3 regions of the Sporomusa termitida genome follow, and region 2 is predicted to be linked to each of the others. Evidence: riboswitches for the same ligand, from Rfam matches in the RefSeq annotation. Region 2 holds a riboswitch; each other region holds the start of a gene.

Region 1 (10,471 bases), 700 kb from region 2:
AACAAAGCCGGCCTATGTATTGTATACAGAAAGGAACCTGGGAGCGTTGCATTGCCAATTAGGCATATTTCAGGATGATGCCTTGAATGAGCTTGCTTACTTTCTCACAGAGATCAAGTGTATCTTCCAGATGTAATAAAATTTCTTTCCACTTTATCAGTTCAATCGGATCTTTGACCTGACCAAACAGTCTCACCATTTCCTGCCGGTAAATTTTGTCTCCCTGCTCTTCAAGCCCGGCAATCCGCTTGCATCTTGCTTCAATTTTGTCGCGCTGGGACTTAAGTTTGGGCAGTTGTCCCATCGCCTTATCCAGCTGCCGGCCGGCCTTGGCGATTAAAACCGCCAGTTCCATGGCACCGGCAGGAGCAGGACCGACATTGTACAACGCCAGACATTCCACCGTTTCCTTGATATGGTCAACGATATCATCCAGCTTTTGCGCCAGGGTGTAAATGTCCTCACGGTCAAAGGGGGTGACAAATGCTTTTTCCAGTAATGCCATAATACGGCCAGTCACTTTATCCGCCTGTTCTTCCACTGCATCCATGCGGCTCATTATGTCCGCAACAGCCAGCGGGTTATCCAGGGCCTCAAACAGGATAGCTGTGGCATTTTTTATTTCCTTTGTATTTTCCCGCAGGTGCCGGCAATACTTCTCTTCTTTGGACTTGAGTTTAAAAGGCAATCCCATTTACACTTTCCCCCTTATGGTCTAGACAGGCCGGCACCTCAGTTGCAAACCGGCTGATTGTAAGATGATACCGCTGTTTGTGCTGTTCGCTTTGTAGATGTAGATATCCTGCAGGCTGACGCTGGAAGGATCGCAACATTCGGCGCTAAAGAGCGCATCCCATCGTTTTCATCAAATAATGGAATGCGCCCTTGCTCTTATAACATCCAATCACACGCACAATCAACTTATTCTTTATTAAATTGACTGCCTGTCCGGCGTAATACATTTTGGCAGGTACTTAGTCCGTAATCTGCTGCAGCGGCTGGATATCCTGCCTGGCCTCAAGTACGCCAGAAATTCGCCCTCGGCATCCCGGACGGCAAAATACTGAATATAGACAATTTTTTTCCCATTTTTCCCTCTCTGTTATTTTGAGGTCTGGCTGGAAGAAATATTCATTATCAACTACAATAGACGCAGGCTAGGCCCGGCCGGCAGCGTTCCCTCCCCAGACCGATTACATATATAATGAAAAGGCAGAGATATGGTATGGAAAATTCAGTTAAGTTCATACCGCTCGAAATTAAGGTTTGTTATAGAATAAAAGGGCCGCTCTCAAGGCAAAAAAATAACCGGCACAATAGCCGGTGGTAACGACGGTATTAGACTTTCTTTAAGCGGCGAATATCGGTGTCATGTTCGGCAGCTTTACGAACCAAAAAGGAAACATCGTCTGCCAGGCGGTGTGTTTGTTCTTCAAAATTTGTAAACTTTTCCTTAATGTTTGAAACTTCGCCGGTCAATACACTGAAATTATGGCCTAAATTGTGAAGCTGAGCGTTAACTTCCTCTGAATTATGCTTGAGAGCGTGAATAATTTGACTAATTTCAATTTGCTGGCGTTCGCTTGCCATGTCGGATTCTATTCGGTCAAAGCGTGAATCCATCTTGTCAAGGCGCGAATCCACTCGGTCAAAGCGCGAATCCATCCTGTCAAGGCGTTTGTTTGTTTGTTGTTGACCTTCTTCCATCCTGTCAAGGCGGGCAATAATCTGTTTTAACAATTCTTCCATACTGACACCTTCCCTTAAAGCTATTATAGACCGCGGCGGGCGGGTAAGACAAGCAGGAATTAAGGTCCCGTAGCTTTAAAATCGCCCTTAGCCAGGGAAAGTAATACTTTTTATTTACTTATCATTGCTCAGAATTATTTGAATTTTATTTATTATTCCTTGTTCACGAACCCCCGTAAGTATATAATTGAATATCAACTGGCTAAAACTTACAAAGGAGCTGTTTACCGTGAAAAAAATATTATTAGTCGCCGCGATGTCAATGATACTGTCATGTGTTGTCGCGTCCGCATCCCCTTATACCGATTTTGAAAGAGGCACTTCGTCGGCCGAAATCGGCATAATTCGCTCTGAGATAAAAACATCCGCTAGCGGTGATTCAATTGACTGGGACAAAAAAACCAACTTAGATTTTGGTGTCACAACAGGTCTCAGTGACAAATTTGCCCTGCAGTATAAATACCAAAACTTAGATTCCAGTAGCACCTATTTGTACGGTTATACCGGCAAAGTGGACAGCAAAGTGCATGAACTCAATCTGCTATATAAATTAGATCCCAATGCTTACGCCTTTGTAGGTATACAACGGCTGAACGGCGATTTAACCATATCGGGATTAGGGTCCGCCGACATTGATTCTACGACCGTTGCGCAAATTGGCGTTACGGGAGTTACCAAACTGTCGGACAAGCTTAACGGCTGGGGAACCATTGCTTTAGGCGATGACAATTATTCTTACGAGTTAGGTCTTGGGTATGGTCTCGCGGAAAACACGGACCTGAATTTGTTCTATCGTTATAAAAAATTCGACAACCTTGAGTTTAAAAACTCCGGTGATGAATTCGATGCCAAAAGCAAAGGCTTGGGCGTTAGCGTTACCTATAAATTCTGAGTTTAATATGCCAGTTGATAAAGGAGGGGAAATCTCTCCTTTTTTAGGCAGACAATTAGGGACGTCAGACTGGGCGAAAACAGTCTGACGTCCCCAATTGTCATACCGTTCATCAAAAAGCCTTCCAGCCAAATTGCCGGAAGGCTTGAATTTCTTATGGTTCACCCGGCCGGAATCGAACGTGCGCGGTCTTTTTTTATTGCTTTAGATTAATACCTATGTTTATAACTTAATAAGTAGTTACAAGGGGTTGCATAATAATTAGTTCCTGTATGGCTTAAAATATCATTTCTATCCAACAGATTATCTACAGATAGGGAAACTTCGTTATCTTTATCCATTCTGTAAGTGGAGCTTAGGCTAGTCAAGAAATATGGCTTAATTTTCATAGAAGGCGCAGCCGAGGGCGTGCCGACACGTTCTGTTAAATAGGTCCCGTTTAAGCTTGTACTCCATTTATCTTTTTGATAACTTACTCCGCCAGTCAACTGCAAGCGTCCATATTTTCTGTCCCAATACTCTTTGGCAACAAGGTTATGGCCTACGGCTTTTACTTTAGGATTTCCATAATTAATTCCCCAGCTATACGACCACCCGTTTTCCCCGGTTATATCACAGGTTAACTCAACACCGGTGTTTTTAAAAGTTTCATTCTTATATTTTGATATACCTGTTGACGGCTCCCATGTTGCACTAATATTATCTTTAATATCAATATGATATACCGCAGCCTTCCAGCTATGACCGTCATCAGCTTTTTTCCAGCCAATTTCATAATTGACGCCGGTTTGTGGCTTTAATTCCGGTGCCGGCAAAAGATTATATGTGCTGCCGTACATTTGGTTAAAGGTAGGTAAAATGAACGACTGGCCAATACTGGCATATACCCTATCCTTTTCACCTAATTTATGAATAAATTGTCCAGATGCGCTAAAATTACTATAATCTGCATCCTTGTCAGCACCAGCAGTCCAGGTTTCACGGGCACTTAAAATAAACGAATTTACATCATTCAGCTTTTGTTCCCATTGTCCATACACACCAAAAACTTTTCTTTCCTGCTGCATATAGGTAGTCGCATTAGATTGCTTAAAATATTCATTTTTATAATTAAAGCCAAAAATAGTATTGGTCCTATCATTTATCTGCCAATGTTTCTGGGCATCAATCCCGTAAGTCCTGTCCTTTTGATCAGTCGCATCAAGCGATGGGTTCAAGACTCCTTTACTGGAATAATTGGTAAACCCTCTTGTAATAGGCTCATTTTGGTTATAATACAAACTGGCCTGCCAATTTTCCTCACTATATTTAAGCTGCGCTATATGGTACTTGTTTGTATAGGTTTTATCATTTTGCAAATCGCCGGCCTGAGCAGCATTGCTGTTTTTCCAATTGTCGCCAAACCATGTTTGATAGCCGTTTTCATTATCCATGTAATTATATAAAAACGCTAAATTATCAGCAAAATTATATTCTAAAAATACACTGTTTTTATCAGAACCCTTAAAAGTGCTGTTCCTATCCCCGGCAGCGTCTTTATTGGTTTGAATCTTATCCAGTTTGCCCCATTTGTCTTTACTATAGCCAACATTTAATTTACCTAAATTAAATGTTGCATTATAATTTCGCTGTCCAAAATTACCAATACCTGCCGACACGGTATTTTCAAATTGCTTTTTCATAATAATATTTACAACGCCGCCCATGGCTTCGCTGCCATATAAAACAGCGCCGCCACCTTTTACTATTTCCACACGTTCCACATTCTCTACCGGAATAGAATCCAAATAATATTTGCCAGACATATTAATCGGGATTCCATTTATTAATACCAAGGTGCCATTACTTACTCCGCGGATAGTAATTGAATTTGACATAGTGGAATAGGGATTCCCATTAGGGCCATATGTAGTATAAGCAAGGCCGGCGACTTTTTGCAAAGCTATGTGTATATTCTCAGCACCAGTATTTTTTAAATCTTGATTCGTCAAAATGGTAGTAGATGCAGGAACATCAACAGCTGCTTTCTCATAACGGGTAGCCGTTACTACTATCGAATCAAGTGTAAAATCCTCCACTGTATCAGCAGCTAAAACGGCTGTGCCGCCCCCACAGCATAAACCGGCAACGATGGCCGTCATCAACATACGATTTTTCAGAACTGTTTTCTTTTTCATCAGCATTCTTCCTTTCAAGATAAAAATATAGTGACTATAATTGAGTAAATTGAGGCCATTTGATGCCAGAAGAAAAGAGACGTAAAAAATGGGTCCCGTCCATGGCAGCCGGGGGAGGGATTCTACAGCATTGATCCAAAATAAAAACTCCTGGTCTAGGACCAGGAGTAAATGGACAAGCTGCGCAGACTCACGTAGGAACATTCCAAAGCAAGCAAACGCAAATGTAATCTCCACCCATCACTCGTAGGCAAAACGGCGATCTTCAGACAGGCAGTGCTCCTGGCTCTGGATCATAGCTCTCCCGAACCTTCCCAAGACTCTTGTCCCAGTGGCATATCTTCGGGTTTGCTCACCATTACAGTGGCGGGACCGCGCCGGTATTGCACCGGACTTCCCTATTAAGCCCTGAAAAGGGCACCTGACTTAGCAATATGTAATTCATAGTAAGGTAAACCACTTAACTCATTACACACCTCATCCTATCATTTGAGGTAAATATTGACAAGTATAGTTGTCTTTTGGAATCTATCCTTCAACATGTACCACGTACTTCTGGTTTATAAGAGTAAACTATATACCGGTCATACAGTCAAGTCTTTTTTCCAAGGCTGTTATTGTTCTGAGATTTGACAATCGGTCGAGTAGAGGCCTATCTCGCGACGGCCCCCCTCACAGAACCGGACTTGCCCTATTAAGGCATCCGGCTCTTCATAGCAGCATTTACTTACGCTTAGCCATAGCTATTGTTTGGCCAACTCAGCTATCCATGTCAGTTTTGTTTCCAATGGTTTCTCTGCCTCTAGTGCAGCCATTGTTTCTCTTTCCAAGGGCTCTACTATGTTACGTCCTTCCCTCCGCAGGCATTACCCTGCTTCCTTGGTACTACTACGTAATCCGACTCCCTGCCACTCATTTGGCTTCCTTGTCTTCAACTTGTCGGCCATACTCCTATCGGAGAGCGGCAGGGTCTCCCAAGTTCACACGGAGTAACAGTGTGTAGCATGCCAAGACCTTCGATCCCGGGGCGCCGGGCTTAGCTCGCCTTTATCGCTAAACTCGGTATTGTCTTCTGCTCGTCCCATGCATCGACCTTTCCCATTAGGGATTTCGGGATTCTACATCTTCAGCTTGCGCTTTCGCCCTACTACCTTTCCTGCCTACGCTTAGACCTGGCGTTACCGCTTCAGTCCCAAGGCTGGATACTGGGTGACTGGCTAGGCCTTCCCAGGCGGGATTCCCACCCGCTATACTCCGTGTGCTTCTTGGCGCACGGGACGTTCCTTTTTTGTCAACTTTTTTTTGCCACAACACCCCGGGAGATGCCGGTCACTCTCTTAATCTGGCGAATCGAAGTCCGCCTCTTTTATTTTTACCATGGCATCGCGCCCTTTCAGCTCTGGCGCAAATCTTGTTTCAGCTCAAGTTCGCCAAATAGATGCGCTATAACTACTACGCGCGTATTCTTCCAGTTTATCCACCAGCCCTGTTTTCGAAAAAACGAAAAAACAAGTCGCGTAAAGGAGGGATTGGGGCTTCCATACCTTACTGTATCGCTGTTCCTTTATGCGCAAATTCTTACCATAACAAACTCTTGACAAAAAAGGAACGTCCCCAATTGTCCCAATTGTCATTCATCAATAAGCGTCTAAAAAGGCCTTCCAGCAAAGTCGCTGGAAAGCCTTACGCTCTTTTGGTGCGCCCGGCAGGAATCGAACCGGCGCCCTCCGTTCCCGGAGAGCGAGGCTTGTTAAACGTTCTTAACAGCCCTTTGCCAATAAAATATTGTTTTCAAGGGGTTTTTACGTCTGTTCGATTAAGAATATAGTCTATACTAACATTATAAAAATTGGCCAGCTTTATTAGTATTTCAGTTGGAATATCTAAGTCGCCCCGCTCATAATTACTATACACTCTTTGACTGCAATTTAAAATCAAGGCCATTTCCTTTTGTTTTAAAATCTCTGTCTTCGCGCAGCTCTCTTATCCTTTTATATAACATTATAATCACCCAAAATAATTGTAGCTTAGAGAATTGCTGTCATTGATTTTTTAGCGCAAAATCCGCTAAAACGTAATTATGAAAAACATTCTCAGGGGCTCTTGGTTTACTATGTACCGGACAGCTTCTTGTCTTTACTAGGGACAGTCTATACTTGTGAGAGTACTGCGCTTTTAAACAAGCGTATTTACCGTTTAAACAGCTTGCCAGGCAAAAATGAAGCCAGTGCCACGCCGATAAGCGGTAATGCGGCTAAAACGGTAAATACGCTGGGAACACCAAAATGATCGGCGATATAGCCTAAAATAGTAGCCCCGATGCCGCCCAGGCCGATGCTGAAGCCAATCGTCAGGCCTGAAGCCATGCCGACATAGCCGGGCATCATTTCCTGGGCGAGAACTACGGTTGTGGCAAAAGAGGATATGAGGGCTAAGCCGGTTAAGGCAAGTATGAGCAGGGTTGCAAAACCGCTGGTGTATTGAAATAAACTGATTAATGGCAAGGTGGTGAGTATAGAACCCATAATGACTGTTTTCCGGCCAAAGCGGTCGCTCAAAGCGGCGCCGGCATAGGTGCCGATAACCCCGGCGAAAAGGAAAACGGCTAAAAGATAGCTGGCATATACCGGGCTGCCTGATAAAAAGTCGATATAGTACATTGGTATATAGGTAGTCAGGCCGGTATGAATGCTGGATCTTATAAATATAAATCCCAAGAGGATGGCGAGCAGGCTGTAGTTTAGCGGCTGTCTGGTTACTGCCGCCGGATGAGAAGCAGCGGCTGGCTGGACGATTGGTTGTTGCGGTGAAAGATACTGCAGGTTGCTATACAGCAAGAATGACATAATTAGCCCCGGGATGATAAAATATAAGGTGTTTGTTAATACGCCCGGCGCATTAAGCGCTACTGACATCGCGATTGAACCAAGTGCCAGCCCTAGATTGCCGCCTACGGAAAATAGACCCATGCTGCGGCCCTTGGTGGCTGCGCTGCTGATAAGGTGGGTAGATTTTGAGGCTTGCGGGTGAAAACAGGCAATTCCCAAACCACCAATAATTACAGCTATCAGTAAGGTATAATACGAAGGCATGAGGCCGATGATCGCTAAGCCGATGCCTGCGAGCAGCACACTGGCAGGGATTAACCACGGTAGGGAAACGCGATCGGTAAGGTAGCCAAATATTGGCTGAATTACGGAAGAGGTTAGATTCTGGACAAGAACAATGATGCCGACCTGCGTATAGCTTAGGGTAAAGGCTGTTTTTAGAAATGGCAGCAGTACAGGTAATGCGCCCTGACCGAAATCGGTAATTAAATGCCCAAATGTTAAAAGAAGCAATGGTTTTGTCAAAAGTCGTTCTTTCTGCTGGTCTTGCTGCATATATACTTCTCCTTTGTATTAAAAAACGTTATTTACTAATAATAGGCTTATAAGGGAGAAATATCAAGCCGGATAGGAGTTTATTTTCAGCCGTATGCGGGTATCTGGCGCAATTGTGATTGTTTTTGGCGGGATTTAAAAAATAGTTGCCATTTTAATACAGGACAGGCTATAATACTGATGAACAAAGCGTTGCCGGTCAGGGCAGGACGGCGGCATTGAGGTCGGTTAGCTGCAGGTACGGATGTCTTTTGCCTGTTGGGATAAGGCATGGTATAATTATGCTGCAGGGGAGGCGATTGCTGATGATGACGACTTTTGGACTATTGATTGCTGCGCTGGCCGCGTATTGGGTATATAATGATGCCAAAGGGCGGGGCCATGAGACCGGAACAGCGTTATTGTGGTCGGTGGGAACACTGGCGGCGCTGGTTGTGTTTTTGCCATTATATCTGCTGCTGGGGCGAAAACAGCCTGTGCAACCGCGCCGCCACGATGATATTATCGATATTGAGGCCGTGCCGGTGGAAGAAACCATTAAATGTCCCATGTGCGGGGGCCTGGTGAAAGAAGATTTTAAGGCGTGTCCCTATTGCAGTTTTTCTCTGAAACCTGCCTGTACTGCATGTGGCAAGGAGCTTAACCGTGAATGGCGCCTGTGTCCTTATTGCCAGACACCAACCGACGTAAAATAAGGTTTTCCCGGTCGGGGGAAAACCTTAAAAAAAATGTTGATTTTATTGGACATGATTGATTGGGTGTGTTATAATCTTATTCGTGGCTAAGACAACATAATGCGCCCGTAGCTCAGGGGATAGAGCACCGGTCTCCGGAACCGGGAGCGCAGGTTCGATTCCTGCCGGGCGCACCATACGAGCCAGAGAATTCAAGGGTTGAAGACTGGATGAATCTTATGATTTGTCTGGTCTTTTCTTATGGTAGAGCACAAGTCTGATTCTTGCACGCTCTTGATTGTGTAAAAATAGCAGAAATACGCTGATTATACAGGAACTGGTACTTAGGCACGGACGCAAGGACAACCAAGGCGAAACATTACAAATGCACAGGTATTGGGCAGAACTAAGGACCTTACGTATCTTTCTCCAGCGTGACGAGTATATTACTCTCGTATCAGGTATATTTAGAGGCTGCGTTTATCAACGTGGCCTTGTTATTTTATTTGAGCGGCTGAAAATCATGTAAGAGTTCATCTGATACATCGGCCAGCATTTGTATAATAATGTCCCGGCCATCTTTTTCCTGACTAATCTCTGGAATCTCAGCGATTATTGTTAGGTGAATATCTCCATAAGATTTTCTGACCACGTATGCCTTTTAGACCATATTTCTATATCAAGTATAAAAAAGTGCGAGGTTTATGCAAAGACGGTGACATCTTATACACCAAAACGGCATTGCTCATCTACAGTCAGCAGCACACTCTCATCCCCTGTCACTGGCAATAGTACAGTAAAAACAGTGCCTTTTCCCACCTGGCTGTCAACGATAATTCTGCCGCCATGATTCTGCACAATGCTGTAACATACTGATAAACCCAGCCCGGTGCCGCATTCCTTGGTCGTAAAGAAAGGAGTTCCCAGCTTTTCAACAATTTCACGGGGGATGCCATTGCCGTTATCTTCTATTGTTATCGCCACCATCCCCTGCTGCCGGCTAATAGCCACAATAACCTGCCCCTCATAAGGCACTGCTTCTACAGCATTTTTTAACAAATTAATAAATACCTGTTTAAGCTGGCAGATGTCGCCGACGGTAGTACAGCCTAAGACGGGCAGTATTACCGTGACAGCAGCATTTTTACTATGCAGCTGCCCCTCCATCAGCAGGGTAACATCCTGCAGCAGCTTGCAAATATTCACTTTTTCGAATAACGGTTCTTTCGGTGGCCGCGCCAGCATTTGAAACTCACTAATCAAACTATCTATCCGGCCAATTTCATCAACGATAATATCCAGGTGCTCTGCCCGCGGCGGCCGGTCATTGCGCCGGGCCATCAGCTGAATAAAGCCTTTTATTGCCGTAAGTGGATTTCTGATTTCATGGGCAATACCGGCAGCTAACTGATTAACGCAGACCAGCCGCTCCATTCGCAGTTGTTCCTGCTCCCGCTCGTGCCGCTTGGCCTGACACCAGACCCCGTATAAAAGTCCCAAGCAAATAGCTAGAAAAAAGAAACTAGCGGCGTCTTCCCGCGATTTGCTCAGAACTCGGGCATGCAGAGCATTAAGCGGCATAACCATAATCATTCG
Region 2 (10,471 bases):
GGCTGCCGGGACCGGCCGACCATTGGCTCCTATACCCTGGACGGCCAGGAAATCACAGCCCTGAACGATGTTGCATTAGCTGCCACCCGGAACCAGAAAATTGGTTTTGTGTATCAGCACTTTAACCTGTTGCCGCGCATGTCGGCTTTACAGAACACTACGCTGCCATTGATCTACGCCGGCGTTGATAAACAAGAACGCTACGAGCGGGCCGAACAGGCGCTGCTGACGGTAGGACTGGGTAAAAATATGCGGCAGCGCCCACATGAAATGACCGGCGGTCAACGACAGCGCGTGGCCATTGCTCAGGCACTTGTTAATAATCCGTCCATTATTCTGGCTGATGAACCGACCGGCAATCTGGATACTAAAGCAGGTAATGAAATTATTGATGTTTTTAGCCGTCTTAATCAGCAGGGCCACACCGTTGTCATCGTCACCAATGCCGCTGAGATTGCCCGGCGCACAGGCCGTGTTATTCATGTGTGCAATGGGCGTATTTTAGGGGAGGAGAGCGTGTGAAGCCCCGTAAATCCAGCCATTTCCGGGGAAAAACGCCGGGCGTGGCTGGATTTACGGGATTGTTTACAATTTAAAATAAATAATAAATTAAGCACTGGGAGATATTGACTAAAAGGTAGTTTAGCGTTATATTAATGATAAAGATTATCATTTTCACTAATAAGATTTATATGTGGAGGTGAGCAGCAGCTAAACTAAAAGCTTTGGCTGATATTTTTTTGACAAGTGATGAGAATCTATTTCAATTATGGAGGGATTAAGCATGAAAAAGCTAGCTGTTATTTATTGGAGTGGTACAGGGAATACTGAGCAAATGGCTGTGGCCGTAGCGGACGGTGCTAAAAGCAATGCCGGGGTTAGTGTTGAATTAATTGCTGTCAATAATGCGAATAAAAATAGTGTTATTGAAGCCGATGCCGTTGCTTTAGGCTGCCCGTCCATGGGGGATGAGGTGCTGGAAGAGACTGAAATGGAGCCATTTGTAACAACCTTACAGGCCGCTGAGTTAACCGGCAAGCCGCTGGCTTTATTTGGTTCCTACGGCTGGGGCGACGGACAGTGGATGCGGGATTGGGAAGAAAGAATGAAGGGTCTTGGGGCGCAGTTGGTCGCAGACGGCTTGATTGTTCAGGAAAGTCCTGATGAACAGGGGCTTGGCCAGTGCAAAGAGCTGGGGGCAAAATTAGCCCAGGCGGCAGTAAAATAATAATCTGACAGATAGTTATTGACAGATTTTTGGCTACATGCTACATTTAATTTAAAGTTAGAGCAGATACATATAACAATTTAATATTTGAGACAGGTGCCCGCAAGGGCTTAATAGGGAAGAACGGTGTAAAACCGGCGCGGTCCCGCCACTGTAATGGGGAGTAGACCCAAGATATACCACTGAGACTAAGTCTTGGGAAGGTTTGGGCGAGCGATGATCCAGAGCCAGGAGAACTGCCTGTCTGACAGTCACCGTTTTACCCACGTGCGATGGGCAGGGGATTACTATGAGAATCACTTAGTAAGACAAATTGCTTTTTTTCAGTTCGACCCTCCCGCATTTTTCAAGGGAGGGTTTCTTTATTACGCTCAAAGATGAATCGTCCGACTATTTACTTAAGACTGATTTGATTGAGTGGCCGGTTGCTCTATACATATGCCGTGAGTCTTGTCTGAACTGTACGGTAAAATGTTTGTTACCGGTGTAGTGTCCCAGGACAAAACTCCTGAGCCAGGCTCAGGAGTTTTGTTTTCCGGATGGCAAGCTTGACCTTCCGGATACGGGCCTGCTGTGTTTACTGCCGTGGGGTTTGATCGCATCAGGGTGAGCGGGTTATACTAATAAAATATAACATAGGGACGGTGCAAATAAAATGCAAAAAGTCGCTAGCTTACTGTCGCTTCTTGGAAAACATGATCCCAGTACCCTTAGTCATTGCCAGAGTGTTGCCATGCAAATGTTTGAATGGGCAGCCTGTATGGATTTTTCTGAGCGGGAAATGCAAAAATCCCTGACCTGCGGCATGGTGCATGATATCGGGAAGCTATGCTTATCCAGTACAATCCTGAACAAAGCTGAACCATTATCAGAGCATGAAGAAACGATGGTTAAATTCCATCCTCTCTATGGTGAAGCAATCCTGAATGCCATGGGGTTAGCGGAAATCAGCCGGGTTATTCGCTATCACCGTGACCGCTATGATGGCTGTGGATCACCGGACGGTCTTAAAGAAGCCGAACTTCCCTTTTTAAGCCGAATGCTTGCTGTTTGTGATGCCTTTGACGAAATGACAAACAGACGGCAGGAAACTAGCCGGAATTTAAATACTCAGCAGGCTTTGCAGGCAATAAAACGCTGTGCCGGTACCCGGTTTGATCCTTGGTTGTGTCAGCAATTTAACAGTTATATGGAAAGAATAGAAGCAACAAGGGATGAGTATCTTAGCTGAAGCATTGTTACCGTAAGCCAGAGCAGCAGGAGAATAGGTTGCTGGCGGGAAATATAAGTGAAAGCTATGATAAGGAAATGACATACACGAAGGGGCGGAGAGTATGAAAGAGCGCCACGGATTAATTATTGTAAACACCGGCAATGGTAAAGGAAAAACAACAGCGGCGTTAGGGCTGGGAATGCGGGCCTGGGGGCAGGGTTTTAAAGTACTTGTCTTACAATTTATTAAAGGCAATTGGAAATACGGCGAATTACAGGCTGCGGCGAGGATGGGGGAAGATTTTGTCATTCGTCAGTTAGGTGAGGGGTTTGTACGGCATGCTAAAGACGATGCGTTGGCCGATCATAAAGATGCGGCTGCAGACGCACTCCTTGACGCCAGGGAAGAAATGTTCGCCGGCAAGTGGGATATGATTATTCTGGATGAAATTAACTATGCTATTAAATACGGCCTGGTTCCGATAGCGGAAGTATTAGCACTGCTGGCAGCAAAACCCCAGCCGCTGCACCTTGTGCTCACCGGCCGGGATGCTCTGCCGGAAATTATTGATAAGGCTGATTTAGTTACAGAAATGAAAGAAATTAAGCATCCTTATAAAAAGGGAATACTTGCCCAAAAGGGGATAGAATTTTAGCTGTAGTTAGCGAACCACGTCCCGGTACCTGCTGCTGATAGTTGGTCAGAACAATGCCATAAGCCGGTTTCTTCTAAATGTAATATCCACCGGTGATAGGCTTTCAGGGTGCCCCGGTGGCCGATACTGATGAAAGCTGTTTGCGGTAGTTTTTCTTTGAGAGTCCGATACATAGCCTGCTCCATTCTGGTATCAATACAGGAGGTTGTTTCATCGAGAAACAGCCATTCAGGCTGATGCAGTATGGCCCGGGCAATGGAAAGCCGCTGAAGCTCACCCATGGAAAGTAGTCTTGACCAGTCTGCTTCCCGGTCCAGGTGTTGCTGCAGTGAGCATAAACCACAAATTGTCAGCAGTTCCTTGAGTGTCAGGTTAGGTACATTTGTCAGGCTGTGCGGGTATAAAATAGCTTTGCGGAGTGAACCAATAGGTAAGTAGGGTTTTTGGGGCAGAAACAGCATTTTTTCTGCTGGCGGTAAAGTGATTTTCCCAGCAAAAAACGGCCATATGCCTGACAATGTCTTTAGTAATGTGGTTTTCCCACAGCCGGAAGGGCCGGTAATAAGAATGCTTTCTCCCGGTTTTAGCTCCAGTGTCAAATTGTTTATTAAAATCTGACCTGCGGGCGATAATACTGTAAGGTTTTTCATCGCAACAGTTTTATACTTGTTTGATGTAAAGACTGCCGGTCGTGGTTTGGTTTCCCTATGACTGGCAGCCAGCTGGGTGTAGAATTCTCTTAAGCGGTCCGTGACTGCCTGCCACTGCGCTATTTTACCAAAGCTGTCGATCAGGTACGAAAGGGCAGAGTGCACATACCAGTATGCGCCTGATATCTCAAATAATTGGCCAAGCAGTAATTCGCCATTGAAATACCGGGGCGAGGCAATCAGGAAGGCAAAAACGATGGATAACTGGGAATAAATTGATGATATCCAGGTAATTGTTCTGGTCGTTTTAATTATAGACAGATAAGTAGCAACAATCCGGGCCAGGTGCTGCATTAAATTAACTTTTTCCTGCTGATCCCCTTTATAGAGGGCAACACATTCACCATATTCCTGCAGACGGATTAGGCAATAGCGGAAATCAGCCTCATTGCTTTGCTGAACATTACTTTGCCTCATCAGCGGGTGGCCTGCCTGCACGGTGATCCATGTCCCGCACGCAGAATAAATTAAGGCTGCTAAAACCAGATAACCGGGAAGAATAAATTCAGTGCCGGCCAGGGAAACGGTGATCTCACCGGACAAATGCCACAATACAGCGGCGAATACTGTGAGCGATATAATCTGACGCAAAAAGCCTGTTGCCAGTTCTAAGGAGTGAGTGACAAACAAATTAATATCTTCGCCAATTCGCTGATCCGGGTTGTCAACAGGATCAGGGTGTACACTCATACGAAAATAGGTTTGGTTATGCAGCCACAAGCTAATATATTTATCTGTTATCCACTGACGCCAGCGTATCTGCAGCATCATTTTAAAATGCGTCTGGCTGCCTGAAGCTGCAACCAATACCAGCGACAGAATAATAAATTGTGTTAAAGAGGTTGTAAAGCCGGGATAACTGAGTTGTTGCAAGTTTGTATAAAAGCCTACCTGCCAGCTGTTAAGCTGCATAGTTAATAAAACGATCAGCCCGGTACAAATAATAAGTGCACAGGTTAGAGCCCAAGCCTGTAAGCTTGCTGATGACCACCAATAGGACAACAATACTCTTATTAAATTGCCATTGGTTTTGGCGGCAGAGTTGATCATAGTTTTCCTCCTCCCAGGGCAGGACAAATGACCTCGCAAAAAGCAGGTATGGCATTTATATGCCCCTGTGGGTATAGATATGTAAGCAAATGCAGGAAGAATTGCAATACTATATTATGATGCAGCTAAATTTTAGGAGGTGCGAGATGAAGCGTCGGGCAGCTACCGGCCTATTGATAGCAATTCTAAGTTATATTTTTTTGCTTACTACCGGCTGTGGCAACAGTCCCAGGGAGCAGACCCCACCGCCGCTTGGGGGCTACAGCGTGACAGATAGTCACGGGTATGTTGCCAAACTGGCCCATAAACCGCAGCGGCTAGTGTCTTTAACCATTGGTACAGATGAAATGCTGACAGGACTTGTGCCAGCTGAGCGGATTGCAGCCCTGACATATTTAGCGGATGACAGCAGTATTTCCAATATTTCCGAAACTGCTAAGCAGGTTCCAGGCAAGATACGCGCTAATGCCGAAAGTGTGGTGGCCATGTCGCCTGATTTGGTTATCACGGCCGATTGGCAGGCTATTGAGCTTATTCAAAGCATAAGAGATGTTGGCATTGCTGTATATGTATATAAAACACCGAATAATATTGCCGAAGTTAAGCAGGTAATCAGTGAACTTGCCCATGTTGTCGGTGAGGAAGCGGCAGGAGCCAGAATTATAGCCGATATGGAGGCCGAGCTTCTGGCGACCGGCAGGATAATCGAGCAGGTGCCGCCTGATAAGCGGCAGGTTGTTGTTAACTATTCCTTAATGGGCGGTATGGGGGGGAAAGGCAGTATGTTTGAGGATCTGTGCCGGTATGCCGGTGTCATCGATGGTGCGGCCAGTGTAGGGCTTAACAAAGACGGTCTGCTAGCCAAAGAACAGATTATTAAAATAAACCCGGACATTCTTCTGACCCCGGACTGGGATTACACCGGTAAAACAGATTTTAAGCAGTTTGCCACTGATTTAGAGAATGATCTGGCATTACGGCAGATAAAAGCTATCGCCAACAAGAAGCTTGTTCAGATTCCTGACCGCTATGTATATTCTACATCGCAATACATAGTTTACGGGGTTTCCAGGATGGCTAAGGCCGCCTATCCGCAATACTTCTGACTGAACAGTATAAGTGCAGCAGATGAAAAAGTTTGGGCAGATGGTTGACAATATTATTATTGCTGGCTATTATATAAAAGTCGCTTGTCGATAACAGGTAGTAAATGTTGTAAATAGTAATAAATACTTTAAAAACATATTGACAATGCTAAAATCAATATGTTAATATGTAAAAGTCGTCACAAAGCGACAATGTACCAAATGATACCAGGTTAATGTATCATTCCGGTACGTCCCGTGACACTAGCGCATCCGTGCGCGTCGGTCACAGACAAAGCGTATCGTCCTGATACGCCCGTGACACTAGTGCATCCATGCGCGTCGGTCCCGGGCAAAGCGTATCGTCCATGATACGCCCGTGACACTAGCGCATCCATGCGCGTCGGTCCCGGGCAAAGCGTATCGTCCATGATACGCCCGTGACACTAGCGCATCCATGCGCGTCGGTCACAGACAAAGCGTATCGTCCTGATACGTCTGTGATCCTAGCGCATCCATGCGCGTCGTTCCCTGAAAACTGAACAATGTAAAGAAATGCATCATACAAATGCCAGATGTGCGGTGTGCTACTTGCAGCACAAGCAAAACAAATTTGATTTAATTGAGCCGATAAACGGCTTCAATATATATAGTCGTAACCGACTATGCACTTTATTGGAGAGTTTGATCCTGGCTCAGGACGAACGCTGGCGGCGTGCCTAACACATGCAAGTCGAACGGAGCAGTTAGCAATAACTACTTAGTGGCGAACGGGTGAGTAACGCGTAGACAACCTGCCTCTTAGCTGGGGACAACACCGCGAAAGTGGTGCTAATACCGAATGTGGTAACTCGGTTGCATAACAGAGTTAAGAAAGATGGCCACTCTAAAGAAGCTATCGCTAAGAGATGGGTCTGCGTCTGATTAGCTGGTTGGTGAGGTAACGGCTCACCAAGGCGACGATCAGTAGCCGGTCTGAGAGGATGAACGGCCACACTGGGACTGAGACACGGCCCAGACTCCTACGGGAGGCAGCAGTGGGGAATCTTCCGCAATGGACGAAAGTCTGACGGAGCAACGCCGCGTGAGTGAAGAAGGCCTTCGGGTCGTAAAGCTCTGTCGTTTGGGACGAACGTGGTCTATGTGAATAATGTAGACTAATGACGGTACCAAAGGAGGAAGCCACGGCTAACTACGTGCCAGCAGCCGCGGTAATACGTAGGTGGCAAGCGTTGTCCGGAATTATTGGGCGTAAAGGGCGTGTAGGTGGCCTGGTAAGTCGTGTGTCTAAGTGCGAAGCTTAACTTCGTATGGGCGCAGGAAACTGTCAGGCTTGAGTGCAGGAGAGGAAAGTGGAATTCCCAGTGTAGCGGTGAAATGCGTAGATATTGGGAGGAACACCAGTGGCGAAGGCGACTTTCTGGACTGTGTCTGACACTGAGGCGCGAAAGCCAGGGGAGCGAACGGGATTAGATACCCCGGTAGTCCTGGCCGTAAACGATGGGTACTAGGTGTAGAGGGTATCGACCCCTTCTGTGCCGGAGTTAACGCAATAAGTACCCCGCCTGGGGAGTACGGCCGCAAGGTTGAAACTCAAAGGAATTGACGGGGGCCCGCACAAGCGGTGGAGTATGTGGTTTAATTCGACGCAACGCGAAGAACCTTACCAGGGCTTGACATTGAGCGAAAGGTTCAGAGATGAATCCCTATCTACGGATACGCGAAAACAGGTGGTGCATGGCTGTCGTCAGCTCGTGTCGTGAGATGTTGGGTTAAGTCCCGCAACGAGCGCAACCCTTATCCTTTGTTGCCAGCGCGTAAAGGCGGGAACTCAAGGGAGACTGCCGCAGAGAATGCGGAGGAAGGCGGGGATGACGTCAAGTCATCATGCCCCTTATGTCCTGGGCTACACACGTACTACAATGGGCTTAAACAAAGCGAAGCAAACCTGCGAAGGCAAGCGAAACGCAGAAATAAGCTCTCAGTTCGGATCGGAGGCTGCAACTCGCCTCCGTGAAGTCGGAATCGCTAGTAATCGCAGGTCAGCATACTGCGGTGAATACGTTCCCGGGCCTTGTACACACCGCCCGTCACACCACGAAAGTCAGTCACACCCGAAGCCGGTGGGGTAACCGGTTTGGATGTTAGACGTTAGAAATTGGATATTGGAAAAAAAGAATACGAAGTAATCGATAAAAAGTCCAATAGCCAACGTCCAGGGTCTAACATCCAAACAGGAACTAGCCGTCTAAGGTGGGGCCGATGATTGGGGTGAAGTCGTAACAAGGTAGCCGTATCGGAAGGTGCGGCTGGATCACCTCCTTTCTAGGGAGAACCGTTTGGGGTAACCCCTAAACTACTTCCAAGGTCGGTACATCTTGGCAGATGCACAGCATTTACATTGTTTGGTTTTGAGGGAATGGTCGTGTTACCAAAAGTTACTTGTGGCAATACACAAGCAACAATGATAATATAGATCTTCCTGAAACAAACTATGGGGGTATAGCTCAGCTGGGAGAGCGCTTGAATGGCATTCAAGAGGTCAGCAGTTCGATCCTGCTTATCTCCACCACAAATCCAGTGACGATAGCTGTGGGCAAGAGGAAGGTACTCACGTACCTCTGAATTGTACACTGTATGTTCTATGACGCAATAAGAGTCTTCGTAGAAACCATGAGATATTAGATATCTAGTGGCGATAAGACGTTTGACCTGTTCCGCATACCGAACACAGTAATTAAGCCCACAAACGCCGAAGGTACTTGGCTGGAAACGGCCCGGGAGATTAGGAAGTTGCTGGTTCTGGAACAAAAACTAGCACAATCTACTTGTTGAAATATACAAGTGGCTGTGATAAAGATAGATGTTCCGATGTTCCTTGAAAACTGCACAGAAGAAAGCAAAAGTAAAGTATGCTTCTTAAAAGTAATTTTGAGAAGAGCAACTTAACGAAGCGCAATTAGGATTTATTTAAACAAACTTAGAATTAGCATAAGCTAAGTTTAAGTTGAGGCGGAGACTGGCTAGAAGGTGTCAGCTGCTAGGCGCCCCGGAAACCCGAGCCGTGCCGCGTACTCGCGTACGCAAACAATCGGGTTGAGGAGCAACAACGCAGATGGCGGCTTATAGGCAGTTGCAGCAAGTCAAGTTAGTAAGGGCATACGGTGGATGCCTAGGCGCCAAGAGCCGAAGAAGGACGCGGTAAGCTGCGAAAAGTCATGGGGAGCCGCAAGCAGGCCCTGATCCATGAATATCCGAATGGGGGAACCCAATGGTGGTCATGCACCATTACCTGACTCCGGTTAGGAGGGCACCCGGGGAACTGAAACATCTAAGTACCCGGAGGAAAAGTAATCAAACGAGATTCCCTAAGTAGCGGCGAGCGAACGGGGAAGAGCCCAAACCAGTGGACTTCGGTCGACTGGGGTTGAGGACTGACAACAAACAAACGAGCTCTAGCCGAATCATCTGGAAAGATGAGTCACAGAAGGTAACAACCCTGTAGGCGAAAGAGAGAGTTTGCGGGTCAGAATCCAGAGTACCACGGGACACGAGGAACCCTGTGGGAAGCAGGGGGGACCACCCTCCAAGGCAAAATACTCGTGGCGACCGATAGCGCATAGTACCGTGAGGGAAAGGTGAAAAGCACCCCGGGAGGGGAGTGAAAAAGAACCTGAAACCGTATGCCTACAAGCAGTCGAAGGCCCGTATGAGGCTGACGGCGTGCCTATTGAAGAATGAACCGGCGAGTTACAGTATCCAGCAAGGTTAAGTGGCAGACACGGAGCCGAAGCGAAAGCGAGTCTAAAGAGGGCGAAAGTTGGATAATGTAGACCCGAAACCGCAGTGATCTATCCATGGCCAGGTTGAAGCGCAGGTAAAAATGCGTGGAGGACCGAACCCGTGAGCGTTGAAAAGCTTTGGGATGAGTTGTGGATAGGGGTGAAATGCCAATCGAACGCGGAGATAGCTGGTTCTCCCCGAAATAGCTTTAGGGCTAGCCTCAGGAAATAAGTACAGACGGTAGAGCACTGATAGGGCTAGGGGCCTAATGGGTTACTGAACCTTGTCAAACTACGAATGGATGTACTCGAACCCTGGGAGTCAGACTACGAGTGATAAGACCCGTGGTCAAGAGGGAAACAGCCCAGACCATCAGCTAAGGTCCCGAATGCCGTACTAAGTGGCAAAGGATGTGGAGATACAAAAACAACCAGGATGTTGGCTTAGAAGCAGCCACCATTGAAAGAGTGCGTAATAGCTCACTGGTCGAGTGTCGCTGCGCCGAAGATGTCCGGGGCTAAAGTACGGAACCGAAGCTATGGCTTTTTGGATGTTGGACTTTGGACATTGGACGTTAGAAAAGGACGTGTAAAAAGTGTCATATGAGAACTTAGAAATATATAAGTTAGCCTATGAACTGGCTTTAAAAACACACAAACTAACGACAAACTTTCCGAAACATGAAACCTGCGAAATAGGAAGCCAGTTGCGAAGGGCGGCTGTATCCATAGTGCTAAACCTAGCGGA
Region 3 (10,471 bases), 720 kb from region 2:
CCAGGCGGTTAATGTTGTCCAAAGCAAACATCAGGACTATACCTCGGCCGATCAGGTGATGGCCGAGATTTTTGGCAGATCGGTGCATTCTTTGGCCCGTGGTCAGATTGTGCATTTTCGGATGGACTATTATACCAATGACAAGCTGATTGGTGACTTGGCGGCAATTATCAAACAACGGAAGGTCGACAACATTGCCTATGCGACAGCCTTTGATAACCCTGCCAGTAATCCTGCCAATGACTCACAATATAGGATTAAGCCTGTAGGCGAAATTCTTAGCCATACCCAGCTGCTGTACCAGTATCCGGTGGACCCGGCTGCCGTTCCTGCCCACGTAAGCGCCGACAGACCCGGGCTGCGGGTTGATGAGGCTAATGTCCTGCCTGAAGTTTTCAAACGTTATATCGGGAATAAAGACGTTGCTTATGGAAAAAGCACACTGGGTTTTTCGAAAATGGAAGCCCGGCGCCTCGATAACAGTGGCTTGATACACACCGGGGATAATGTTGTTTTCCTTACCTTCGACGACTGGGGAACCGATGCCGCCATCAATAAAATACTCTATGTCCTGCGCAAGCATAAAGCAACCGCGACGTTTTTTATCCTGACCAACAATGTGCTGCATAACCCGAATCTGCTGCGGGCGATTGCCGCGGAAGGCCATAATATCGGCAATCACTCTGATCAGCATAAGCCGATGGCTGCCAGGGATCCCAAAACGGCCGGTCAGGTGATATTGCAGGATAAGCAGGAATACAGCCAGGAATTGGCCTTAGCCTATAAAAAACTGCAGGCTGTCACCGGTGATATGGCTCGGCATAGCCAGCCTTTGCTGACCCGGTTCTTTCGGCCGCCAACCCTGGCTATCAGCAAGGCGGGGGTTGAAGCCGTGTTTGCAGCCGGTTCCGAGTACATTGTTTCCGGCTCGTGCAGCACCAATGATTATAAAGCGGAAAGTGTCCCTCAGCTTGTAAATATTATTAAAGACGGAATTTATACAAAAAACGGGGAAGTGAAAAAAGGCTCGGTTGTGGTCATGCATATGACCGACAGTGCGGCCTATACGGCCATGGCCTTAGATATACTGCTGACTGCCAATGAAGCCAAAGCCGACGCTGATCCTTCTAAGTTTAAAGTCGGCAGGCTGGCCGATTATTTAACAGAGGGCTATTCGCAAATAAACCGTAGACAGACCCTGCAATTAACGGCTCCTGCCGGTCAAAATATATAAGCCTGTGGCCACCAGACAGCAGGAGGATGATCAGGCGGCAGCACAGAAAGGGCGGTGAAGTTGAATGTGATTAAGTTATTTCCACAAGAAAGCAAAGCAGAACAGGACCTTTTGCTTGTTGCAAAACCTGACCGCAGGCGGCTTGCCAAAGTGCCTGACCAGGAGGGGCTGCGCACCAATACCGACCGGCGCCGGGGAAGCAGTACTGCGGTTGCGGCTGATTTTGCCCAGATCATTGACAATGAAAATAAAGGCAAACGGTATGTGGTGGATTATGCCGTTGCCATCGAATATAGTGCTGCCGGCCAAAAAATTACCGGTGCCGGTAAAGGGGCTGATATATCGTCAAGCGGTATGCTGCTGGAGGTCCCGCCGGCTGTTGCTCAGGCTTTAAGCCAGTCACCGACAATCAGGCTGAAGTTTGTTATAACCCCCGGTTCGATGCCGGAAGGGTATGAGATGAAGGTCGATATTGCCGCCCGCTATATCCGCTGCAGCCAAACCGCAGGCGGAGCCTGCCTGTGTGGCGTGGAATTTACCGAATCGCTGGCCCAGTATGCCACCCGGAAGAAAAACTGGTATATGCTGTCGATCGCCTCGCTGCTGCTGTTCTTTATAACGGCCTGTATCCTGCTGATGCGGGCGGAAAGCGTAATTTACTTTAAATTCAATAAGCTTTTGTATACGTACAGTATTATTGCCGCCAGTTTTTTGCTTACCAGATATCTGTTCGGTTCTTTTTACCGCCCGGTTCCCCTTGATAAAAACTTTACGCCGGGAGTCACGATTGTAATTCCTTGCTTTAATGAAGAACAATGGATACAACGAACGATTGCCGGCTGTATTAATCAGGATTATCCGATCAATAAACTGGAGGTTGTTGTTGTTGATGATTGCTCGACCGACAGCTCGTTCGCCAAGATCCAAGCAATCGTCGAAGAACTGAAAACTACAGAGCACCGCTATGATATGGCAACAAGGCTGCATTATGTTCGCCAGGAAAAAAACGCCGGCAAGCGGGAGGCGTTAGCCAAAGGAACCTTAATGGCTAAGCATGAACTGGTTGTGTTTGTGGACTCAGACAGCTTTCTCGATCCCTTTGCCATCCGGAATATTGTCCAGCCGTTTAAGGATACCAAAATGGGCGGGGTTTCCGGCCGTACCGATGTTGCCAACACCTATACCAATGCCCTTACCAAGATGCAGGCTGTCCGGTACTATATCGCCTTCCGGATCATGAAAGCGGCGGAAAGCTATTTTGATGCCGTGACCTGTCTGTCCGGCCCGCTCTCCTGCTACCGCAAAGAATTGGTTGTAAAATATCTGGATGCCTGGCTGAACCAACAGTTTTGCGGTGAAAAAGCCACCTTTGGCGATGACCGCAGTATGACTAATTTTATATTAAAAGAGAACCGTACCGGGTATCAGGATACTGCCATTTGCAACACCATTGTACCCAACACGTATCGTGTTTTTTTAAAACAGCAGATGCGCTGGAAACGGTCCTGGCTCAGGGAGTCGCTGATTGCCGCCACCTTTATGTGGAAAAAAGAACCGTTTATGGCCTTATCCTTTTATATGGGGCTGCTGGTGCCGCTGCTGGCGCCACTGATTGTTATCTACAACCTGCTGTATATTCCCGTTGCCCACCGGGTGTGGCCGTTGACCTTTCTGCTTGGCCTGTGTTTAATGGCCTGGCTTATGAGCATGGCCCAGCTGCTGCTGCGAAAAAGCTCAACCTGGATTTACGGGTTATGGTTTTGCCTGTATTATGAGGCCGTGCTCTTGTGGCAGATGCCGATTGCCTGGGTTACTTTCTGGAAAACTACCTGGGGAACGCGGCTGACCCCGGCCGATATTGAGGAACTGGCGAAAAAGAACTATGGAAAGCAGAAGGGTATAAGCCGATGACGATAGACAATGAACAATTCACCGCCCGCAAAGACCGGAAAAAAAGGGTCCGGGTTGGGCTCCAGCTGCTGATTATCCTGGCCGTGCTTGCCGGTTGTCTGGCCGCTTTATATACCTTTAAAACCTATAAGCCTTATCCACCGCCGACTACGGCCGGGGATAAAGGCTTTATCGCCCTTGCTTATTTTGGCGTGGAGAGAACAGGCAGCCAGAGCCTGATCGGCGCGGGGCGTTTGCGTGAGCATTTACAGGCCCTGCAAGCTTTGGGGTATGTAACCGTCACCCAGCAGGATATTGTGAACTACTATCAGTCAGGGCAGGACCTGCCGGCAAAGTCATTGTTTTTACTGTTTGAAGACGGCCGGCGGGACACGGCTGTTTTCGCCCAGAAGATTCTGGAAGACCTTAACTTTAAAGCAACCATGCTGACTTACCCGGAGAAATTTGACAAAAAAGACACTAAATTTTTAAGACCGGCCGAACTGACCGAGTTGGAAAGAACAACCTTCTGGGAAATGGGGACAAATGGCTACCGGCTTGCCTTTATTAATGTATTTGACCGCTATGATAATTATCTGGGAGAACTGGACCCCTTGCAGCACGCCGCGGTGGCGCCGTATTTAGGGCGTAAATACAATCATTATTTAATGGATTATATCCGGGACGAGTATGGGATTCCCCGGGAGAGCTACAACCGGATGAAAGCCCGGCTTACGTATGATTATGAAGCCCTGCGCGACAGTTACAGCAAGTCCCTTGGTTATGTACCGGGAACCTATATATTAATGCACGCCAATACCGGCAGCTTCGGCAATAATGACAAAGTAAGCGCCGTAAATGAATACTGGATTAAAGAACTGTTTACAATGAACTTTAACCGGGAAGGGTTTAGTTTTAATCAGAGAAACAGCAGTATTTACGATTTAACGCGGATGCAGCCCCAGGCGTACTGGCATACCAATCATTTGCTGATGCGTATCAAGTACGACATTAATCAGGAAATGACCTTTGTCACCGGCGATGCAGCCAAACATAAAGCCTGGGAAACGCGGCAGGGAGCGCTGGAGATTCAGGATGAAACAATGATTTTGACATCTTTGCCGCAAGCTAACGGATTAATGCGTTTAAAGAACAGTGAGGATTTTAAAGACCTGAAGCTTTCCGTAAGACTCAGAGGCAATAAACTGGGGCTGCAGAAGCTCTATCTCCGGGCCGATGAAAACCTGAGCCGGTTTTTATCGGTATACCTTCTGAATAATATTCTCTATGTTACGGAAAAAAACACCGGGACCGAAACAGAATTATTCAGCTTAGACCTGGATAAACACGATGGCCAAGAGGTTCTGTCCGTCCCGGAGGATAAAAAAGCGGCCGAGCTGCGGGCATTGGAGACTTTGCTAAAGTACGCTGATTCGGCTGCCAAAGCAAAGCTTTATGCCGAACGCCTACAAGCTAAAAAACTGGAGGAAGCCCCCGGCGTAGCGGCCGGAGCAGCGGCCTATAGGCCGCTGCTCAGTGTTCATGACCGGGGTGACCGGCTGTTGGCGCTGGCCCTCAAAGGGGACCGGCTTAGTATTAAGATTGATGATAAAGAGGCTGTGCAGGCGCTGCCGGTAGCCGCCGCCAAGGCCGGCGCCGTTTATCTTGAGGCCGCCTGGGGCGGTTATGGCTGGAGTCAGAGAAATCTGGCCGATGACGTATACGACGGCGTATTTGAACAGCTGACGATTACCGGAAATACGGGGGCAGACAGGGAAAAAATTTTGTTTGACAGCAGGCTGCAGGGCTTTGCGGCGGTTAAGCTTACCGTCAGACAGCTGTGGGCAGGCCTGATAAACTGGTTTATTGTAAACTTGTAGGCAAAGGGGGAGCTATGTAAATGAACAGCACAGGCTGGACAATCTGTAAGGCAACCATACTGGCAGCTGTCTTGGTTATTCTGATCGGCTGTAATTATAATGGCCAGTCGGCCGGCAATCAAATGTTGAAAGAGCCGGCCAAGCGCTCGGCCTGGTTAGCCTACTGGGATCTGGAGGCAGGCGCAAAAGACCTGGCAAGGATCGGTAAAAAGCTGGATCAGCTCTCTTATTTCGGTGCCTATTTTGCTAAAGACGACACTCTGTTCCTGCCCCGTGAGCTGAGTGCCCAAAAAAGTGAGCTGCAAGCGAAACAGCGGGGTTATGAAACCTATCTTACTTTTGTCAATGACCTGCACAAGGCCGACGGATCGGTCGTGATGAAAGATACGGAGGTTCTCCGCCGGGTGTTTGCCGACGAGGCGGCTATGGAAAAGCATATTGATGAGATTATTGCCATGACTTTACAGGCCGGCTTTGATGGTATTGAAATTGATTACGAACGCGTATGGAAAGAGGCTGAAGCCGGACAGTTATTCTTAACCTTTGCCGAAAAGCTTTATGTCAAAGCCCTGAACAATAACCTGAAACTAAGGCTGGTGCTGGAACCGGGTACGCCCTTCGCTGCCACCCGTTTTCCCCGGGGGCCCGAATATGTGGTTATGGCCTATAACCTCTATGGCATGCACAGCGGACCCGGGCCAAAGGCCAATAAGGAGTTTATTCAAAAGACAGCGGCCCTCATGCAGACTTTGCCTGGGGAAAAATCATTGGCCTTGTCCACAGGCGGCTGCCTGTGGAGCGATAACGGGGAAAAGCGGTTTCTGACGGAAATCGAGGCCAAAACCCTGGCCGCGGTTTATGAGGCGGAGCCATTAAGGGATGACGAAAGCCAGTGCCTGGTTTATTCTTATCAGGATAACGGCATTTCCTATCAGGTATGGTATGCTGATGTCAAAACATTAAATTATTGGCTTGCGGTTGCGCAAGAGCAGGGGATAAATAATATCAGCCTGTGGCGTTTGGGCGGTAACGTGGCTGTTAATAAACTTAAATAAAAACCTCAGGCAGCGCCAAAGGCCTGCCGGTGATTTGGGCCGGCAGGCCTTTTGGTCATTAATCAGGCTAATAGGCCGCCAGTTGAGTTCACGGCAGCTGCTTTAAGACGGATAAGCAACCTGAAAAGAGATTTGGTTGATATAGGCGCTTGTATCCTGGGTAAGCCAATGATTTTTCAAGGGGAGAAGATAGATATTGCTCATAATTGTCAGGCGGTTAAGGGCAATGAAGTCCATTATTTTTTTATATACTGTTGGTGCCTCTTGATAATAGGTTCCCCGGAAGCGCATTGTCAGATATAAGCCTGCCGGCCGGACGCAGCAGTGCTTTTTGGCGGCAGTATGGGCAACCGGTGTGAAATACTGGATGGTTTTATTAAACTTTCCGGCCAGAAACTCATTTTTATCGATAATCCAGCCGGTAGTAAATTCCTTGAAGTGTTTTTTGGAGACGGCGGTTTGATTGTGGCGGGATAAAATCCTGATCCGTTCCCGCACAGACACCCCTTCTGTTAGCAATTCGCTGACAAATAAAGTTTTTTCCGGCTGATAATTTAATTGAATTTGATCAAACAGGGTTTGGCGGATTTTAGCTATTGTTTTTAATGACAACTGTAAACTGTTTTTAATTTTAGTGGTTTCTTCGATTAGCTTATCGCATTCTTTGTCTTTATCCAGCAGCAGCTGCTCGAAATTCTCCAGGCTGCGGTGCTGGAGATAATTTTTGATAGCCTGAATAGGAATATTTAGCTTGCGCATATTGAGAATAATTTCCAGTACAAGGTATTGAGAAACGGAATAATAGCGATAGCCGTGCTGGTTTACAAAGGCCGGAATCAGTAATTCATTTTTGTCATAATACAATAATGTTTGTTTGGGGATACCATAGAGCGCCGCCAGTTCGCCGGCGGTAATGTAATTCTCTTTGTCATTTGCCATATTCCGTATTTCTCCTATATCAAATAATGTACCGGTCTTAAACAATGCCGTAAGTGCGTGCAGCTTAATGTTGTAATCATTATTATTGATAAAGCGGGGTGTGTCAAGAATAAACCGAATAATTCGGTTGCGCTTCAGGCGGGGAGCTTGAAACCGTATGACCGGTATATAGCGGCTGATTTAACCTTCAGCCAGCTCAGCGTCTCCGCAGGGCAGCTTATTTTTATCCTGCCAGAATTATAAACAGTGAATGTTATGTCCGGGGAATATGGAAAATCTTTATCCTAAGGCACAGGCGGCTGCTGCCGGCGTCTCCCGGACTTGACAGAAGCCACTAATTAGCCTGTTGTGACTGAGGCGGTAATGTCAGGTTTATAAAAGACTTGACTATATAACCGGTATATAGTTTACCTTATTAGTTGACATATGCTTTACGCAGATTAATTTAATAGTGTGAAAACAGGTGCCGAAAGGCTTAATAGGTAAATCGGTGCAACGCCGATGCGGTCCCGCCACTGTAACGGGGAGCGATGCCACAACATGTCACTGAAGGTCAGCTTGGGAAGACGTGGCTGAGCAATGATCCGGAGCCAGGAGAACTGCCTGTTTTTATTTACCAACAGCCTACGAGTGATAGGACGGTAATTCAGGGTACTGACAAGTGTTATTTGCCATGTCTTTGCGTGCGCAAAACCAGACCTGCCGACAGTACCTTAAAACCTTTCTTCAGCGCGGAAGAAAGGTTTTTTTACATAGATAACATGAGAAGAGTAAGGGGTTTTGTTGATGACAAGAAATGTGTCCCGGAAAAAAGCGATGAGACTGGCAATAGTTTCGGCCCTAACACTCTCGGCCGGCTGCCTCGGGCAGGGCACGGTGCAGGCTGAAGAGATGAAAACCTATTTTTTCGATGAGGTAGTCATTACAGCGACGCGGACACCGGTAAAGGAGTTTGATGCCAATGCCAATATTACGGTAATTACGAGTAAGGAGATTGAAAGAAATCATTATGCCAATCTGTCGGAGGCTTTGCGGGAAGTGCCTGGGGTTATTGTCAACAACTACAGTTTAGCCGGGTATTATGGCAGTAATGGCATGAAAATTAATGGCGCCGACGAGGTTGTTGTGTTAATTGACGGGGTTAAGGTTAATTCGGCCGGGGCCAAGTTTTCGCCCTCGATGTTTGCCAACCTGGATAATATTGACCGCATTGAGGTGCTGAAGGGTTCTGCTTCCACCTTGTACGGATCTGACGCCAAAGGCGGGGTTATCAATATCATCACCCAAAAAATTGAGGGCAACAGCTCGAAAGTAAAGCTGGAGGGCGGCAGCTACAATGGCGAGAATTATTCGTTTATGCATGAAGAGCGGCAGGGGGACTGGGGCTGGCGGGTAATTGCCAAGAAAGCCCTGCTTGGCGATTTTAAAGATGGCCGCGGCCTTACGGTTCCGGCCGCTTTGAATGCCGATATGACAGGCGTCAAAATCACCAAAGATTTCGGCGAGAAGTCGGATCTGACCTTTACCTATGATGCCTATAAGGCCGATTACAAATTTCAGTCCCTGTGGGACAGCCGGTTTAAAACGGGGACAACCGATAATTATAATGGCCGGGTGATTTATAATACCCGTTTGGACGAGAACACGACCAATCAATTCGCAGTCGGCATAAATATGTACGATGATTTGTATCAACTGGACAGCGGCGCTTTTTATGCAACCAAGGTTAAGACCATGAGGATTTCCGATCAGTTTACCAAAAACTTGGCCGACACGCATCTGGTGACAACCGGTTTTGAGTTTGCTGAAGACAAGGTAATTTCCTTTAACGGGATAAAATTAACGAACCGGGCCCTGTATCTGCAGGATGAATGGAAGATTACCGGCCAGTGGAAACTGACCGGCGGCTTGCGGTATGACAATAACTCCGGCTTTGGCAGTCATACTACCCCCAGTATCAATCTGGGCTATAAATTCAGCGATAAAACCAATATGTACCTGGGGCGCAGTGAGTATTTTATTCCGCCGTCGCCAACGCATTTATATAATACCAGCTACGGCAATCCGAACATTAAGCCGGAAACGGGCCATACGTCCGAAGTCGGCATTAACCACCGGCTTGATGATACCTTGGTGGCGTCGGCCCATATTTTTAAACGGGATTCGAAAAACCGGATCGGCTATGTTTATCCCCGGTACACTAATGTTGGCGATGAGAAGGCCGACGGCTGGGATATTCAGCTCCGCAAGCAATTTTCCAGCGCTGTCAGTGCTTTTGTCGGCTATACCCATACCAATGTGGAGGCGACACAACAAAGGGCGGCCAATGTGGACGGCTATATACCCAAAGGGGCCTGGAATGTGGGCACTGATTACAGTGCCGGCAAATTAGACGTTTCGCTCGTCGGCAAAGGCATTATTGACAGGCCCGGTCCCCAAACTGCTGACGCCGTGGACGATTTTTTCCCGGCCAACACCTACTGGGTCTGGGATATCGGGGTCAATTACCAGGCCGGCAAAGCCGTTAAAGCCTTTGTAAAAATAAATAATATCTTTGATAAATTTTATGCAGAGCACTCCAATGCCCGTTATTACTGGAGCTCAACCCCGGCTGGACAATGGTGGAGCGCCCCGGGCCGGAATATCCGCGTCGGTATGGAGTATACATTCTAAGCTATTGACTGTATGACCGCTATATAGCGTAGAATGGAAAAAACTACATTTGGAAATGAGGTAAAAGCATGAGTTTGGAAAAAAACCATCCTCAATATGAGATTCCCAGTGAGCCCCATGCAAAATTACGTTATGAAAGTGCAAAAAAGCATGCTCAATCTGCCAAAGCGGCCGGGAAATCCGCCGGGGAAATTCATGAGATTTTTCGTAAAGTAATGAATGCTGACCTGAAAAATTTGGCAGACCTCCCGCAAGACGAGGCCCACCAAAAATATCGTTCGGCCCTGATGCATGCCCGGAAGGCAATAGAGAACGGCAAAACTCCGGCAGAGGCTCATAGTCTATTCAGGAATATTATCACTGCGCAGACTACCGGTCAGGGGCATCATTAGCAATGACCCAAAACCACCCTTACCGGGTGGTTTTGCTGTTCATAAAGAAACGTAGCAATGGTATATGGTAAATTGGGGAGGTGTGAAAAATGGGCAAAATTTTATTTTTAACAAACATTGATCGCCAACTTTATTTATGGAACCAGGCCGGCAAAATGCTAACAAAACAACAGCCGGAGATCCTATGCAGCAGTAAAATGATTCAGGACTCGACACCCTGGGGTGAAGAATGGCAAGGCCGGCTGGCGGCTGCCGATATAATCATCTTTCGCTGGATGGGAACCGGGCTGGACTGCCGGTTTTTGCAAAATGCCTCAGCGTTTATGCAGCAAGATCAAATCCGGCATCTTTTTTTGGTGGAAGATGCCGGTGATGATGTCGTGCAATATGGTGTTACCCAGAGCCAGG

The links. A riboswitch is a leader RNA that binds a small molecule or an ion and turns the genes downstream of it on or off. The one in region 2 is predicted to bind cobalamin.
Region 1: it holds a riboswitch for cobalamin, as region 2 does, so the genes downstream of both, SPTER_RS05040 (TonB-dependent receptor plug domain-containing protein) here and SPTER_RS01845 (HD-GYP domain-containing protein) in region 2, are expected to answer to the same signal.
Region 3: it holds a riboswitch for cobalamin, as region 2 does, so the genes downstream of both, SPTER_RS05100 (TonB-dependent receptor plug domain-containing protein) here and SPTER_RS01845 (HD-GYP domain-containing protein) in region 2, are expected to answer to the same signal.

What each region holds. Positions count from the first base shown of each region.
Region 1 is NZ_CP036259.1:1,115,221-1,125,691, reverse strand. It holds gene SPTER_RS05055 (DUF47 domain-containing protein) at 59-694, opposite strand; gene SPTER_RS05050 (hypothetical protein) at 1,339-1,749, opposite strand; gene SPTER_RS05045 (outer membrane beta-barrel protein) at 1,979-2,641, shown strand; gene SPTER_RS05040 (TonB-dependent receptor plug domain-containing protein) at 2,851-4,818, opposite strand; cobalamin riboswitch at 5,074-5,258, opposite strand; gene SPTER_RS05035 (helix-turn-helix domain-containing protein) at 6,610-6,762, opposite strand; gene SPTER_RS05030 (MFS transporter) at 7,008-8,201, opposite strand; gene SPTER_RS05025 (zinc ribbon domain-containing protein) at 8,507-8,896, shown strand; tRNA gene SPTER_RS05020 (tRNA-Arg) at 8,998-9,072, shown strand; gene SPTER_RS24560 (hypothetical protein) at 9,378-9,527, opposite strand; gene SPTER_RS05015 (PAS domain-containing sensor histidine kinase) at 9,599-10,471, opposite strand, start outside.
Region 2 is NZ_CP036259.1:415,000-425,470, forward strand. It holds gene SPTER_RS01835 (ABC transporter ATP-binding protein) at 1-522, shown strand, start outside; gene SPTER_RS01840 (flavodoxin) at 785-1,228, shown strand; cobalamin riboswitch at 1,306-1,486, shown strand; gene SPTER_RS01845 (HD-GYP domain-containing protein) at 1,962-2,459, shown strand; gene cobO (cob(I)yrinic acid a,c-diamide adenosyltransferase) at 2,563-3,096, shown strand; gene SPTER_RS01855 (ABC transporter ATP-binding protein/permease) at 3,093-4,856, opposite strand; gene SPTER_RS01860 (ABC transporter substrate-binding protein) at 5,003-5,962, shown strand; rRNA gene SPTER_RS01865 (16S ribosomal RNA) at 6,614-8,266, shown strand; tRNA gene SPTER_RS01870 (tRNA-Ala) at 8,438-8,513, shown strand; rRNA gene rrf (5S ribosomal RNA) at 8,630-8,743, shown strand; rRNA gene SPTER_RS01875 (23S ribosomal RNA) at 9,083-10,471, shown strand, end outside.
Region 3 is NZ_CP036259.1:1,131,158-1,141,628, forward strand. It holds gene SPTER_RS05075 (polysaccharide deacetylase family protein) at 1-1,234, shown strand, start outside; gene SPTER_RS05080 (glycosyltransferase family 2 protein) at 1,301-3,145, shown strand; gene SPTER_RS05085 (polysaccharide deacetylase family protein) at 3,142-5,004, shown strand; gene SPTER_RS05090 (glycosyl hydrolase family 18 protein) at 5,025-6,059, shown strand; gene SPTER_RS05095 (MerR family transcriptional regulator) at 6,162-6,998, opposite strand; cobalamin riboswitch at 7,443-7,619, shown strand; gene SPTER_RS05100 (TonB-dependent receptor plug domain-containing protein) at 7,785-9,671, shown strand; gene SPTER_RS05105 (hypothetical protein) at 9,740-10,063, shown strand; gene cobN (cobaltochelatase subunit CobN) at 10,153-10,471, shown strand, end outside.